DNA from 2 places in the Streptomyces sp. NPDC008092 genome. Region 2 is predicted to be linked to the other one. Evidence: riboswitches for the same ligand, from Rfam matches in the RefSeq annotation. Region 2 holds a riboswitch; the other holds the start of a gene.

Region 1 (7,463 bases), on a different contig from region 2:
AACATGGCCCGTGACCGCATTACGCCGTCCCGCCACCGCGTCCGCGTCCGCGCCCTCGCGGCGTCCGCGGCGGCGCTCGCCCTCATGGGCACCGCCACCGCGCTCGCCGGCACACCGGCCTCCGCGGCGAGCCTGCCGAAGGGGCACGACGTCTCCTCGCACCAGAAGAACGTCGACTGGCCGGGCGCCAGGGCGAAGGGCGCCAGGTTCGTCTACATCAAGGCCACCGAGTCCACCACCTACCGCAACCCCTACTTCGACCAGCAGTACGACGGCTCGCGCAAGGCGGGCATCAGGCGGGGCGCGTACCACTTCGCCCTGCCGGACAAGTCGTCGGGCGCCCGGCAGGCCGCGTACTTCGTGAGCCACGGCGGCACCTGGACGGCGGACGGCTGGACGCTGCCGCCCGCGCTCGACGTCGAGTACAACCCGTACGACAAGAAGCACAAGTGCTACGGGCTGAGCAACTCCCGGATGGTCGACTGGATCAGGTCCTTCAGTGACGAGCTGAAGCGGGAGACCGGCCGGCGGCCGGTGATCTACACGACCACGAACTGGTGGAACCTCTGCACCGGCGGCAGCAGCGCCTTCGCCGCCGATCACGCGCTGTGGATCGCCCGCCACGGCTCGGCGGACGCCGGGACGCTGCCGGCCGGATGGTCGTCGTGGACCTTCTGGCAGTACGACAACAGCGGCAGCCTGCCGGGTGACCAGAATCTCTTCAACGGGTCCGCGGGACGGCTGAAGTCGTTCGCCATGGGCCTCTAGCCAAGGGGCGACCGGGCCGCCGGACCGGAACCGGGACGGCGGCCACGCCCCACCCCGTCCGGGGCCACCCCGAAGTCGATCCCATACACCCCCATGACCGCCCCAGTTCACCTTCCGTTCATCCAGGTTGCCTACGGTCCAACAGCCAATGACCTCGAAAGATTGCCTGGGTAAATGGAAAACTTCTCGCTGATCCTCGCGATTGTGGTAGTCACCGCACTCGCGTTTGATTTCACGAACGGTTTCCACGACACCGCCAACGCGATGGCCACCACCATCTCGACCGGTGCGCTCAAGCCCAAGATCGCGGTGACCATGTCCGCCGCGCTCAACCTGGTGGGCGCCTTCCTCTCGGTGGAGGTCGCCAACACGATCTCCAAGGGTCTCGTCGACGAGAACGGCATTCGTCCCGAGGTCATCTTCGCGGCCCTCGTCGGCGCCATCCTCTGGAACCTCGTGACCTGGCTGGTGGGCCTGCCCTCCAGTTCCTCGCACGCCCTCATGGGCGGTCTGATCGGCGCCACCGTCGCCTCCGCCGGCCTCGGCGCGGTCCACGGCGACGTGCTCGTCACCAAGGTCCTGCTCCCGGCGGTCGCCGCCCCGGTCGTCGCGGGCCTCGCGGCGGCACTCTCCACCCGCCTCTCCTACACGCTCTCGAAGAACGCCGAGGACGAGGCCACCCGCAAGGGCTACCGCGCCGGCCAGATCGCCTCCGCCGGCCTGGTCTCGCTCGCGCACGGCACCAACGACGCACAGAAGACGATGGGCATCATCACCCTCGCGCTGATCGCGGGCGGTGCCATCGCCCCCGGCTCGAACCCTCCCACCTGGGTCATCCTCTCCGCCGGCCTCGCCATCGCGCTCGGCACCTACATCGGCGGCTGGCGGATCATCCGCACCATGGGCACGGGCCTGACCGACCTCCGCCCGCAGCAGGGCTTCGCCGCCCAGACCAGCGCGGCCACCGCCATCCTGGCCTCCTCGCACCTCGGTTTCTCGCTCTCCACCACGCACGTCGTCTCCGGCTCCGTGATGGGCGCGGGCCTCGGCCGCAAGGGCGGCACGGTCCGCTGGTCCACCGCGACCCGCATGATGATCGCCTGGGTGCTCACGCTCCCGGCCGCCGCGCTGGTCGGCGCGCTCGCCGAGTCCGTGACGGACCTCGGCGACTGGGGCACGGCCGCCGTCGCCGTCTTCCTCGTGGCCGCCTGCGCCGCGATCTGGAAGCTCTCCCGCCGCGAGGTCGTGGACAGCAGCAACGTCCTCGGCACCGAGGAGCCGGCCGGCGTGGTCACCACGGCGATCGCCGCCGTGACCCCGCCGCCCGCGGGCCCGGCCCCGGTCACCGTCACGGACGGCCTGACCGCCACCATCCCCGCCCCCGCCTCCGCCCCGGCCGCTCCCGCGACCGACCCGGCCGCCACCGTCTGACCCCGAGGAAGCACCGACATGAACATCGACTGGGCAGCCATCGGCTCCGTCTTCGGCGTCAGCCTCGTGGCCACCGTGGGCCTGGTGGCCCTCTTCACCCTCGGCATCAAGGGCCTGTCCGCCCGCGAACGCGCCGCCGCCCAGGGCGACTCCGCGGTCCTGGCCGTGACGGCCGCCTACCTCTGCTTCGCCGCCTGTGCGGCCGCCGTGGCATGGGGCATCCATCTGATCGTGGCGAAGGCCTGACACCACAAGGTCCGCCGCAAAGGGCCTCGTCGGCGCCTCGAAGGCTCCTCTCCGTCCGTACGGAGAGGAGCCTTCCGCATGCCCCACGGGCCCCGCTGGGCAACCGGTGTGGGCCTTCCCACACACTCCCCTCGCAGGTCAAAGGCAAGTTGACGGGTCTTCCGGGGGCGTGGTGGACTTCCGGAGCCATGTACCGCGGCAAGGGAGGAAGCCGGTGTGAATCCGGCGCGGTCCCGCCACTGTCACCGGGGTAGCAATCCCCGGAAGCCAGGAACTCCCACCGCCGGTCTCGTCGAACCAGGGCGCGGACACCCTGAGTGAGGACATAACGCCATGCGCGGCTGCCGAACGAGGTTGAGTACCCGGCCCGTCCCCGACCCCGCGGCCGGCTGAGCCGATGGGTGCCGATCGCGTCTTCGCGTACGGTGCCGCCGCCGGCCTTCTCGGTGATCTGCTGCTCGGCGATCCGCGCCGGGGGCATCCGGTCGCCGTGTTCGGGCGGGCCGCCGGGGCCGTGGAGCGGGTGCTGTGGCGGGACCACCGCGGGTGGGGCGCGCTGCACACCGCCGTGTGCGCCGGCGGCGCCGTGGCGCTGGGCGCCGCGGCCGAGCGGGCCGTACGGCCGTCCGCCGCCGCGTCCGTCGCACTCACCGCGGCCGCCACCTGGGCCGTCGTCGGGGGCACTTCGCTCGCGCGCGAGGCCCGCGGCATCGGGCGGGCCCTCGCGGCGGGTGATGTCGAGGCGGCCCGCGCCCGGTTGCCGCATCTGTGCGGCCGGGATCCGCAGGCCCTGGACGCGGACGGGATCGCCCGGGCGGTCGTGGAGTCCGTCGCCGAGAACACCAGCGATGCAGTCGTGGGGGCGCTGGTCTGGGGGGCCGTGGCCGGCGTCCCCGGGCTGGTGGGGTTCCGGGCCGTCAACACCCTGGACGCGATGGTGGGACACCGGTCCGCCCGGTACCGGCGGTTCGGGTGGGCCTCGGCGCGGCTGGACGACGTGGCCGGGTGGCCGGGAGCGCGGCTCACCGCCGTCCTGGCCGCCGTGGCCGGAAGTGACACCAGGGGAGCGGTACGGGCCTGGCGGACCGACGCGGTGAAGCATCCGAGTCCCAACGCGGGGCCGGTGGAGGCGTCGTTCGCCGGGGCGTTGGGGGTACGGCTCGGGGGGACGCTGTCGTATGGCGGGCGGGTCGAGCACCGGCCGGTGCTGAACGGGGAGGGGCGGACTGTGCAGGTCGCGGACATCGAACGGGCGGTGCGGTTGTCGCGGCGGGTGGGGTGGCTGGCGTTGGGGGTGAGCGCGGCGGGTGCCCTGCTGCGCGGAGCGCTCCCGGGAAGGGCGTCATGAACAACGGTGGTCTCCTCGTGGCCGGTACCACCTCCGACGCCGGGAAGAGCGTCGTCACCGCGGGTGTCTGCCGGTGGCTGGTGCGGCAGGGTGTGAAGGTCGCGCCGTTCAAGGCGCAGAACATGTCCCTCAACTCCTTCGTCACGCGCGAGGGTGCCGAGATCGGCCGGGCGCAGGCCATGCAGGCGCAGGCCTGCCGGGTGGAGCCGACCGCGCTCATGAACCCCGTGCTGCTCAAGCCCGGCGGCGAGCAGAGCAGTCAGGTCGTGCTGCTCGGCAAGCCGGTCGGTGAGCTGAGCGCGCGGGGCTACCACGGCGGACGGCAGCAGAAGCTGCTCGGCACCGTGCTCGACTGTCTCGCCGAGTTGCGGGGCACGTATGACGCGGTGATCTGTGAGGGGGCCGGCAGTCCGGCGGAGATCAACCTGCGCCGGACCGACATCGTGAACATGGGGATCGCCCGGAACGCCGGGCTGCCCGTGCTCGTGGTCGGGGACATCGACCGCGGGGGCGTCTTCGCCTCCTTCTTCGGGACCGTCGCGCTGCTCTCGCCGGAGGACCAGGCCCTGGTCGCCGGGTTCCTCGTCAACAAGTTCCGCGGGGACGTCTCCCTGCTGGAGCCGGGCCTCGACATGCTGCACGGGCTCACCGGGCGGCCCACCTACGGCGTCCTCCCCTTCCGGCACGGCCTCGGCATCGACGAGGAGGACGGGATGGGGGTCCCCCCGCGCGAGCGAAGCCGAGCGTGGGGGAGGGTGTCCCCGCGCGGGACCGTCCGGGAGTCGAACACCGCCCCGCCCGTCGGGGAGGACGTGCTCCGGGTCGCCGTCTGCGCGATCCCGCTGATGTCCAACTTCACGGACGTGGACGCGCTGGCCGCCGAACCCGGCGTCGTGGTGCGGTTCGTGGACCGGCCGGAGGAGCTCGCCGACGCCGACCTGGTCGTGATCCCGGGGACCCGGGGGACGGTCCGGGCCCTGGAGTGGCTGCGCAAGCGGGGGCTCGCGGACGCGCTGCGGCGCCGGGCCGCCGAACAGCGGCCCGTGCTCGGCATCTGCGGCGGCTTCCAGATCCTCGGCGAGCACATCGAGGACGACGTCGAGAGCCGGCGCGGACATGTGGCGGGGCTCGGTGTGCTGCCCGTGCGCGTCCGGTTCGCCCGCGAGAAGACCCTCACCCGGCCCGTCGGCGAGGCCCTCGGCGAGCGGGTCGAGGGGTACGAGATCCATCACGGCGTCGGTGAGGTGACCGGCGGCGAGCCCTTCCTGGACGGCTGCCGGGTCGGGCAGACCTGGGGCACGCACTGGCACGGCTCCCTGGAGTCGGACGGTTTCCGCCGGGCCTTCCTGCGCGAGGTGGCGGCCGCCGCGGGCCGCCGGTTCGTGCCGGCCCCCGACACCTCGTTCGCCGCGCTGCGCGAGGAGCAGCTCGACCGGCTCGGCGACCTGATCGAACAGCACGCGGACACGGACGCGCTCTGGCGGCTCATCGAGTCGGGCGCGCCGCAAGGACTGCCTTTCATTCCACCGGGAGCGCCCGCATGAGCACTGTGTTGTTGTTGTCGACCGCAGACACCGATCTGCTGGCGGCCCGGGCCGCCTCCGGTGCCGGCTACCGGATCGGCAATCCGGCGCGCGTCGACGTGACGGCGGAGCTGCCGGCGCTCGTCGAGGGCGCGGACATCGCCGTCGTACGGCTGCTCGGCGGCAAGCGGGCCTGGGAGGACGGGCTCGCGGCCCTGAAGGCCGCCGGGATCCCGACCGTGCTGCTCGGCGGCGAGACGGTGCCGGACGCCGAGCTGATGGCCGAGTCGTCGGTGCCGGCGGGCGTGGTCGCCGAGGCGCTCCGGTACCTGGTCGAGGGCGGCCCCGGCAACCTCACCGAGCTGGCCCGGTTCCTGTCCGACACCGTGCTGCTGACCGGTGAGGGGTTCACCGAGCCGCAGAAGATGCCCGAGTACGGCGTCCATGGCTCCCGTACCCGGGAGAGCGGCCGGCCGACCGTCGGGGTGCTCTTCTACCGGGCCCACGAACTCAGCGGCAACACCGGCTTCGTGGACACCCTGTGCGACGCGATCGAGGCGCGCGGCGCCAACGCCCTTCCGGTGTACTGCGGTTCGCTGCGCGGGGCGGACCCCGGGCTGTACGAGCTCCTCGCCGGGGCCGACACACTGGTCGCGACCGTCCTGGCGGCCGGCGGCACGCACGCCTCGCAGGCCTCGGCCGGCGGCGACGAGGAGGCCTGGGACATCGGGGCACTCGCCGACCTCGACGTGCCGGTGCTGCAGGGCCTCTGCCTGACCTCCTCCCGGCAGGCCTGGGACGAGTCCGACGCCGCCCTCTCCCCCATGGACGCGGCGATGCAGGTCGCGATCCCGGAGTTCGACGGACGGCTGATCACGGTCCCGTTCTCCTTCAAGGAGCAGGGTCCTGACGACGTCCCGGTGTACGTCGCCGACCCCGAGCGGGCCGGACGCGTCGCCGGGATCGCCGTACGGCACGCGCGGCTGCGGCACAAGCCGAACGCGGAGAAGAGGATCGCGCTGGTCTTCACCGCGTACCCGACCAAGCACTCCCGGGTCGGCAACGCGGTGGGCCTCGACACGCCCGCGTCGGCGGTGCGGGTGCTGGACGCGCTGCGGGACGCCGGGTACGTGGTCGACGGACACCCCGACAACGGCGACGAGTTGATCCACCGGCTCATCAACGCCGGCGGCCACGACGTCGAATGGCTCACCGAGGAGCAGCTGGCCGCCGCGCCCGCGCGGGTGCCGCTCGCGGACTACCGGGCGTGGTTCGAGAAGCTCGACCCGGAGCTGCGGGACGGGATGACCGAGGCGTGGGGTGAGCCGCCGGGCTCGCTGTACGTCGACGGCGACGACGTCGTGCTGGCCTCCCTCCAGTTCGGGAACGTCGTGGTGATGATCCAGCCGCCGCGCGGTTTCGGCGAGAACCCGATCGCCATCTACCACGACCCGGACATGCCGCCGTCGCACCACTACATGGCCGCCTACCGGTGGCTGGAGAACAGTTTCGGCGCCGACGCGGTCGTGCACATGGGCAAGCACGGCACGATGGAGTGGCTGCCGGGCAAGGGGCTCGGGCTGAGCGCCGGCTGCGCGCCGGACGCGGTCCTCGGCGAACTCCCTCTGATCTACCCGTTCATCGTCAACGACCCCGGTGAGGGCACCCAGGCCAAGCGGCGCGGGCACGCCACCGTGGTCGACCACCTGGTGCCGCCGATGGCCCGCGCCGACACCTACGGCGACCTGGCCAAGCTGGAGCAGCTGCTCGACGAGTACGCGCTGGTGTCGGACCTGGACCCGACGAAGGCGCCGGCCGTCCGTGCCCAGATCTGGACGCTGGTCAAGGCGGCCGAGCTCCACCACGACCTGCACGTGGACGAGCAGCCCGGGGACGACGACTTCGACTCGTTCGTCATGCACATCGACGGCTACCTGTGCGAGATCAAGGACGTGCAGATCCGCGACGGCCTGCACATCCTCGGCGGCGGGCCGGTCGGCGAGCCGCGGGTGAACCTGGTGCTGGCCGTGCTGCGCGCCTCCCAGGTGTGGGGCGGGCAGGCGAACGCGCTGCCGGGGCTGCGCGCCGCCTTCGCCGCGCATTTCGGTCTGGTCGAGAAGGAGTTGCTCGCGGAGCCGGGCGCGCCG
Region 2 (7,463 bases):
ACCACGGACGACGCGATCCACGCGATGGTCTCGCGGTACGGCATCGGACGGGACCGGATCAGGATCCTGCGGGCGACGGTCTACAGCCACCACGTCCGCTTCGCCGCCCGGTTCCGGGTGGGCAGGGTCTTCCTGGCCGGAGACGCCGCGCACGCGATGCCGCCGTGGATCGGCCAGGGCATGGCGGCGGGCGTGCGGGACGCGGCCAACCTGTGCTGGAAGCTGGCCGCGGTGCTGCGGGGCGAGCTGCCGGAGTCGGTCCTGGACTCCTACGAGACCGAGCGCAAGCCGCACGTGCGGGAGGTGACCCGGCGGGCGGTGCTCGTCGGCCGGCTCATCACCGAACGCAGACTCCCGGTGGCCCGGGCCCGGAACGGCGTGCTGCGCGCGATCCGCCCGGCGAAGTGGCTCACCGCCCGGCTGGTGGACTCGAACTGGATACCGGTCGCGTCCTACGCGCAGGGGTTCCAGGCCCGACCGCGCACCAAGGCCTCCGGCCGGCAGATCCCGCAGCCCTGGGTGACCGGCTCCGACGGGGAGCGGGTCCGGCTGGACGACGTGCTCGGCGGCCGCTGGCTGCTGCTGCACCTCGGCCCGTCCCGCCCGCAGCCCGCCTGGGAGCGGGCCGGTGTGCCCGCACTGGCCGTCCTGCCCGCGGGCTCACGCCCCGCCGGGAACGCGGTCGTGGACAGCGACGGCGTGCTGCTGCCCTGGCTGGCGGAACACGGCGTGACCACCCTCGCCCTGCGCCCCGACGCCTACGTCTACGCCGCCGCGCCCGCCGGCGCCCGGCTCCCTCCGCCGCCGGCCGGATTCGCCCCCGCCCCGCGACCGGCCGCCGTCTCCGCCCAGTGAGGACCGCCCCCATGACCACACACAGCCAGCCGACGACGATGCACGAGTCTCTGCTCGACGTCCGCGGCAGGAAGATCTTCGTCGCGGAGACCGGCGACGGCCCGCCCGTCCTCCTCCTGCACGGCGGCGGACCCGGCGCCTCGGGAGTCTCCAACTACAGCCGCAACATCGCCGAGTTGGCCAAGGAGTACCGGGTCATCGTGCCCGACCTGCCCGGCTACGGCCGCAGCAGCAAGGGCGTCGACGGGCGCGACCCGTTCGGCTACCTCGCCGGCCACATCCGGGGCCTGCTGGACCGACTCGGCCTGGAAAAGGCGCACCTGGTCGGCAACTCCTACGGCGGTGCCTGCGCGCTGCGCCTGGCCCTGGACACCCCCGACCGGGTCGGCCGCATGGTCCTCATGGGCCCCGGCGGCATCGGCACCACCCGCGCCCTGCCCACGCCCGGCCTCACCAGCCTCCTCGACTACTACACGGGGGACGGCCCTTCGCGGCCGAAGCTGGAGAAGTTCATCCGCACCCACCTCGTCTTCAACGCCGCCGAGGTGCCCGACTCCGTCATCGACTCCCGTTACCGGGACAGCATCGACCCCGAGGTCGTCGCGGCCCCGCCGCTGACGCGTCCGAAGTCCCTGCGCACCGTGTGGAAGACGGACTTCACCCGCGACAGGCGCCTGGAACGGCTGCCGGTGCCGACCCTGGTGCTGTGGGGCGCGGCGGACAGGGTCAACCGGCCGTCCGGCGGCCGGATGCTGGCCGAGCGCATGCCCGACTGCGACCTGTACATGGTGGCGAACACCGGGCACTGGGTGCAGTGGGAGCGGGCCGAGCTGTTCAACCGTCTGTGCGGCGACTTCCTGGCAGGCCGCCGATGACCACGCGTCCCGACGTCTTCGGCTCCGTCCATCTCGGTTATCTGGTCGTCGAGACGGAGAAGTTCACCGACTGGCGCCGCTTCGGCACCGACGCCATCGGCATGCACCACGACGACCTCTCCCGCGACCTGATGCGGTTCCGGCTCGACGACCACGCATGCCGGTTCCTCCTGCGGCGCGGCCCCGCCGAGGACGTGGTCGCCCTCGGCTGGCACCTCGACGACCACACGACGTTCGAGCGGATCGAGGCCCGCGTCCGCGCCCACGGCGTCCCCGCGGTGGCCGGCACCGCCGAGGAGGCGAAGCTGCGCGGCGTCGAGCGGCTGCTGCGCTTCCCCGGCCCCAAGGGCATCGCCCAGGAGATCTACACCACCCCCCTCACCTCTTCGGAACCCCTGAGGATGCGGGCGTCCGGCTGGGTCACCGGCGACTCGGGGATGGGCCACGTCGCCATCACCTCGGCCAGACCCGCCCTGATGCGCGGCTACTTCGACACCGTCTTCGACGCCCGACTCACCGACTACATCGACGAGACCATCGGCGGCGTCAAACTCAAGATCCGCTTCCTGCGCGTCAACGAACGCCACCACTCCATCGCCGTCGCCGCGGTCCAGGGCCTGCCCATCGACCCGGTCCGCACCCGCGTCCAGCACGTGAACATCCAGGCCGCCTCCCTGGACGACCTGGCCCGCAGCTACCGACGTGTCCACGAACTCGGCTTCGACATGGCCCTGTCCGTCGGGCAGCACACCAACGACAAGGAACTCTCCTACTACGCCCGCACCCCCTCGGGCTTCGAGTGGGAGGTCGGCTGGAACCCCCTCGTCATCGACGAGTCCACCTGGGAACCCGGCACCCACCAGGGCATCAGCATCTGGGGCCACACCCCGGTCGGCCGGACCATCCTCGACAGGCTCGGCCAGTTCCGCCTCGGCGCCCGCTCCCTGCTCCACCCGGAGAAGACCGTCCCCGCGCTCAGCGGTGCCGGCATCCCCGACGACTGACGCCCGGACCGTCACCCGGCACGAGGCGGTCGGCGTGTCCCCGTACCGCTCCCGCAGCGGACTCCGCTTCCTCGGCGCCGTCGGCCGCCGCCCCCGGGGGCTGTCCCGCAGGGCCCGGGACGCCCTCCGACGGGTCGGCGTGCCGTGGACGCAACGGTCACGAGAAGATCGTCCCCGACCACGCGTCCACCCGCTCCCGGAAGGAACCGACGAGATCATGCGCCTCATCGTGGCCCGCGGCCCGGCGGAGGTGTCCGGATGACCGGCGCCGACGAACACGTCCTGCTGCACGTCCGCGGACGGGCCGCGCACATCACGCTCAACCGGCCGAAGGCCATCAACGCGCTCTCGCACGCCATGGTGCGCCGCATCGACGAGGCGCTCACGGCATGGGAGCGGGACCCGGCCGTGCAGACCGTCGTCATCACCGGCGCGGGGGAGCGCGGCCTGTGCGCGGGCGGGGACATCCGCGCCGTCCACGACGACGCCCGGGACGGCGACGGGTCGGCGGCGGCCGCGTTCTGGCGGGACGAGTACCGGCTCAACGCCCGCATCGCCCGGTACCCGAAGCCGTATGTCGCGCTCATGGACGGCATCGTGATGGGCGGCGGGGTCGGTGTCTCGGCACACGGCCGCGTCCGGATCGCCACCGAGCGGTCGCGGATCGCCATGCCGGAGACCGGCATCGGCTTCGTGCCCGACGTCGGCGGCACGTATCTGCTCGGCCGCGCGCCCGGCGAACTCGGCACCCATCTCGCCCTGACCGGCGCCCGGATCGGCGCCGCCGACGCCATGCTCTGCGGACTCGCCGACCACTACCTGCCGTCCGGCTCGATCCCCGCGTTCGTCGCCGACCTCGCCGGCCTGCCCGTGCCCGAAGCACTCGCCCGGCAGGTACGGCAGGCGCCCGACGGGGAGTTGGCCGGGCAGCGGGCGTGGATCGACGCCTGCTACGCGGCCGACACCGTCGAGGAGATCGTCCAGCGGCTGTTCGCACACGGCGACCCGGCGGCGAAGGAGGCGGCGGACACCCTGCTCACCAGGTCCCCCACCGCCCTGAAGGTCACGCTGGCGGCGCTGCGCCGGGCCCGGCAACTCGGTTCGCTGGAGCGGGTCCTGGACCAGGAGTACCGCGTCTCCTGCGCGACCCTCGCCACCCATGACCTGGTGGAGGGCATCCGCGCCCAGGTCGTCGACAAGGACCGCACCCCGCACTGGTCCCCGGCCACCCTCGCCGGGGTCACCGACGCCGACGTGGACCGCTTCTTCGCCCCGCTCGGCGAACGCGAACTCGGCCTCGCCCCACCCGTCTGACCCGCCCCAACCGCCGTCCACCAGGCGCGAGACGAAGATCACGCCTGGTGACGCGGTCTTGGCCGTGCTCCTGACACGCGGTACGGTCTGTCCGATATCGACGACGGCGAGACGGAACCCGGTGGGAATCCGGAACGGTCGCGCCACTGTATGCGAGAGCCCCCGGGCCGCTCGTGAGTCAGACCCGTGGCCGTCGTCCTGTGCACCACCGAGATGGGACGCGAACTCCCAGAGGAGGTCCTGCCATGGCGCAGACCGTCGCTCCGCCGACAGCCAACACCCCCGCCGTCCCCGCCAAGCTGCCGCTGTCCGCGATAGCTCCCTGGGCGGTCTTCTTCGGCATCCTGATGCTGGTCCTGCTCTACTTCGTCGGCGCCGAACAGGGCGCCACCTCCGTGTTCAGCGGCACGGACGTCCACGAGTGGGTGCACGACGCCCGCCACCTGCTCGGCTTCCCCTGCCACTGACACGAGGGACGCCGTACCACCCATGAACTCCGCAACGGTTCGCAACCTCCTGGTGCGGGGCATGCTCGCCGGCCTGGCCGCTGGCCTGCTCGCCCTCGTCGTCGCCTACGTACTCGGTGAGCCGAACGTCGACAAGGCGATCAGCTTCGAGGACGCCCACTCGCACGAGCACGAGATGGAGGTCGTCTCCCGCTCCCTGCAGTCCACCGCCGGCCTGGCCACCGGCGTCCTCGTCTACGGGGTCGCCTTCGGGGGCATCGCCGCCCTGGCCTTCTCCTTCGCCCTCGGCCGCGTCGGCCGCTTCTCGCCGCGGGCGACGGCGCTGCTGCTGTCCGGCTGCGCCCTGGTCGCCGTGTACGTGGTGCCGTTCCTGAAGTACCCGGCCAACCCGCCGTCGGTGGGCGACCCGGACACCATCGGCAAACGGACCACGCTGTACTTCCTGATGATGCTGCTCAGCGTGCTCCTCGCGGTGGCCGCCACCATCCTCGGCAAGCGGCTCCAGCCGCGGCTGGGCACCTGGTGGGCGACCGTGCTCGCGGTGGCCGCGTTCGGCGTGGTCATCGGGCTGGCGTACCAGTTCCTGCCGGTCGTCAACGAGGTGCCGGCGGACTTCCCGGCCACCCTGCTGTGGCGGTTCCGGCTCTCGGCGCTCGCCATCCAGGCGGTGCTGTGGGGTGGATTCGGCCTGCTGTTCGGCGAGTTGGCCGAGCGCGTCCTCAACCCGAAGCCGGCGAAGGCGCCGGCCGCCGCGCGCAGGGTGCCCGCACCGCACTGACCCGCGGCACGGCACACCGACCGGTAGACCGATCGGCACACCGAACGACACCCGAGGGCCCCCGGAACCGTCCGGGGGCCCTCGGGCGTTCACCGGTGTACGCGGGCCGCCGGCCGTATCCTGCGGCCGTGACGGCGACTTATGTACTGGACGGCACCGCGATCCGCACCCTGGAGGACTTCTGGCAGGTCGTCGGGGAGGCGGTCAACGGACCCGGCGGCTACTTCGGCCGCAACCTCGACGCGTTCGTCGACTGCCTCAGGGGCGGCTTCGGCACGCCCGACGACGGCGACTTCGTCTTCGAGTGGCGCGACCACGAGACCTCCCGCGCGCACCTCGGCCACGCGGAGACCGCCCGCCAGCTGGAGATCCGGCTCACCCGCTGCCACCCGACCAACCGTGCCGCCGTGGCGGCGGAGCTGGCCGAGGCCCGCGCCGGACGCGGGGCCACCGTCTTCGACTGGCTGGTCGAGATCTTCGAGGAGCGGGCCCCGGAGACGGTACGACTGCTGTGAACTCGCCGTGAACCCGCCGTGTCTTCGGCGCGCGGCCGGTGCCGCACTCGCGTCCGGGGCCGCTGACAAGGAAAGATGGGCGGCGAGCGATCGATCAACGACTGCGGAGGAAGTGGACTCATGCCGCATGAGCGAGCGGGCCGGCCGGCGGCTCCGGAGGACCTCGTCGACGTGGCCCGGCTGGTCACGGCCTACTACGCACTGCACCCCGACCCGTCCGACCCGGGCCAGCGGGTGGCGTTCGGCACCTCGGGACACCGCGGATCGTCACTGGCGACCGCGTTCAACGAGGACCACATCGCCGCCACCAGCCAGGCCATCTGCGAGTACCGGAGCGGCCAGGGCACCGACGGCCCCCTCTTCCTCGGAGCCGACACCCACGCCCTGTCGGAGCCGGCCAAGGTCACCGCCCTGGAGGTCTTCGCGGCCAACGGCGTCACCGTGCTCGTCGACAGCGCCGACGGCTACACCCCGACCCCCGCCGTCTCGCACGCCATCCTCACCCACAACCGGGGCCGCACCACCGGCCTCGCGGACGGCGTCGTGGTCACCCCCTCGCACAACCCGCCCGCCGACGGCGGCTTCAAGTACAACCCGCCCAGCGGCGGCCCCGCCGCGTCCGACGCCACCTCCTGGATCCAGGACCGCGCCAACGAGATCATCGCGGGCGGGATGAAGGACGTGCAGCGCATCCCGTACGAGCGCGCGCTCGCCGCGCCGGCCACCGGCCGGTACGACTTCATGGGCGTCTACGTCGACGACCTGCCCAGCGTCCTCGACATGGACGCGGTCCGGGCCTCCGGACTGCGCATCGGCGCCGACCCGCTCGGCGGCGCCTCCGTCGCCTACTGGGGCCGGATCGCCGAACGGCACGGGCTCGACCTCACCGTGGTCAACCCGTACACCGACCCCACCTGGCGGTTCATGACGCTGGACTGGGACGGCAAGATCCGCATGGACTGCTCGTCGCCGTACGCGATGGCCTCGCTCATCGAGAAGCGGGACGAGTTCCGCGTCGCCACCGGCAACGACGCCGACGCCGACCGGCACGGCATCGTCACCCGCGACGCCGGCCTGATGAACCCCAACCACTACCTCGCCGTCGCCATCTCCTACCTCTACCGCCACCGCGAGCGGTGGGCGGCGGGTGCGGGCATCGGCAAGACCCTCGTCTCGTCCTCGATGATCGACCGGGTCGCCGCCGACCTCGGCCGCCGACTGGTCGAGGTCCCGGTCGGGTTCAAGTGGTTCGTGGACGGACTGGTCAGCGGGGCGATCGGGTTCGGCGGCGAGGAGTCGGCCGGCGCCTCCTTCCTGCGCCGTGACGGCTCGGTCTGGACGACCGACAAGGACGGCATCCTGCTCGCCCTGCTGGCCTCCGAGATCACGGCCGTGACGGACCGGACCCCGTCCGAGCACTACGCCGGCCTCACCGCCCGCTTCGGTGAACCCGCGTACGCCCGTATCGACGCCCCGGCCACCCGCGAGGAGAAGGCCCTCCTCGCGAAGCTCTCCCCGGCCCAGGTCACCGCCGAGACCCTGGCGGGGGAGCCGGTCACCGCCGTCCTGACCGAGGCCCCGGGCAACGGCGCGGCGATCGGCGGCATCAAGGTGACCACGGAGAACGCCTGGTTCGCGGCCCGCCCGTCCGGCAC

Evidence for each region. A riboswitch is a leader RNA that binds a small molecule or an ion and turns the genes downstream of it on or off. The one in region 2 is predicted to bind cobalamin.
Region 1: it holds a riboswitch for cobalamin, as region 2 does, so the genes downstream of both, ACFZB3_RS20270 (cobalamin biosynthesis protein) here and ACFZB3_RS06420 (CbtB-domain containing protein) in region 2, are expected to answer to the same signal.

What each region holds. Positions count from the first base shown of each region.
Region 1 covers NZ_JBIBHY010000006.1:66,216-73,678, forward strand. The annotation lists gene ACFZB3_RS20255 (GH25 family lysozyme) at 4-768, shown strand; gene ACFZB3_RS20260 (inorganic phosphate transporter) at 943-2,199, shown strand; gene ACFZB3_RS20265 (hypothetical protein) at 2,218-2,445, shown strand; cobalamin riboswitch at 2,602-2,742, shown strand; gene ACFZB3_RS20270 (cobalamin biosynthesis protein) at 2,843-3,793, shown strand; gene ACFZB3_RS20275 (cobyric acid synthase) at 3,790-5,337, shown strand; gene cobN (cobaltochelatase subunit CobN) at 5,334-7,463, shown strand, end outside.
Region 2 covers NZ_JBIBHY010000002.1:337,858-345,320, forward strand. The annotation lists gene ACFZB3_RS06400 (bifunctional 3-(3-hydroxy-phenyl)propionate/3-hydroxycinnamic acid hydroxylase) at 1-855, shown strand, start outside; gene ACFZB3_RS06405 (alpha/beta fold hydrolase) at 867-1,730, shown strand; gene ACFZB3_RS06410 (VOC family protein) at 1,727-2,734, shown strand; gene ACFZB3_RS06415 (3-hydroxyisobutyryl-CoA hydrolase) at 2,993-4,048, shown strand; cobalamin riboswitch at 4,116-4,257, shown strand; gene ACFZB3_RS06420 (CbtB-domain containing protein) at 4,294-4,515, shown strand; gene ACFZB3_RS06425 (CbtA family protein) at 4,538-5,293, shown strand; gene ACFZB3_RS06430 (barstar family protein) at 5,422-5,808, shown strand; gene pgm (phosphoglucomutase (alpha-D-glucose-1,6-bisphosphate-dependent)) at 5,929-7,463, shown strand, end outside.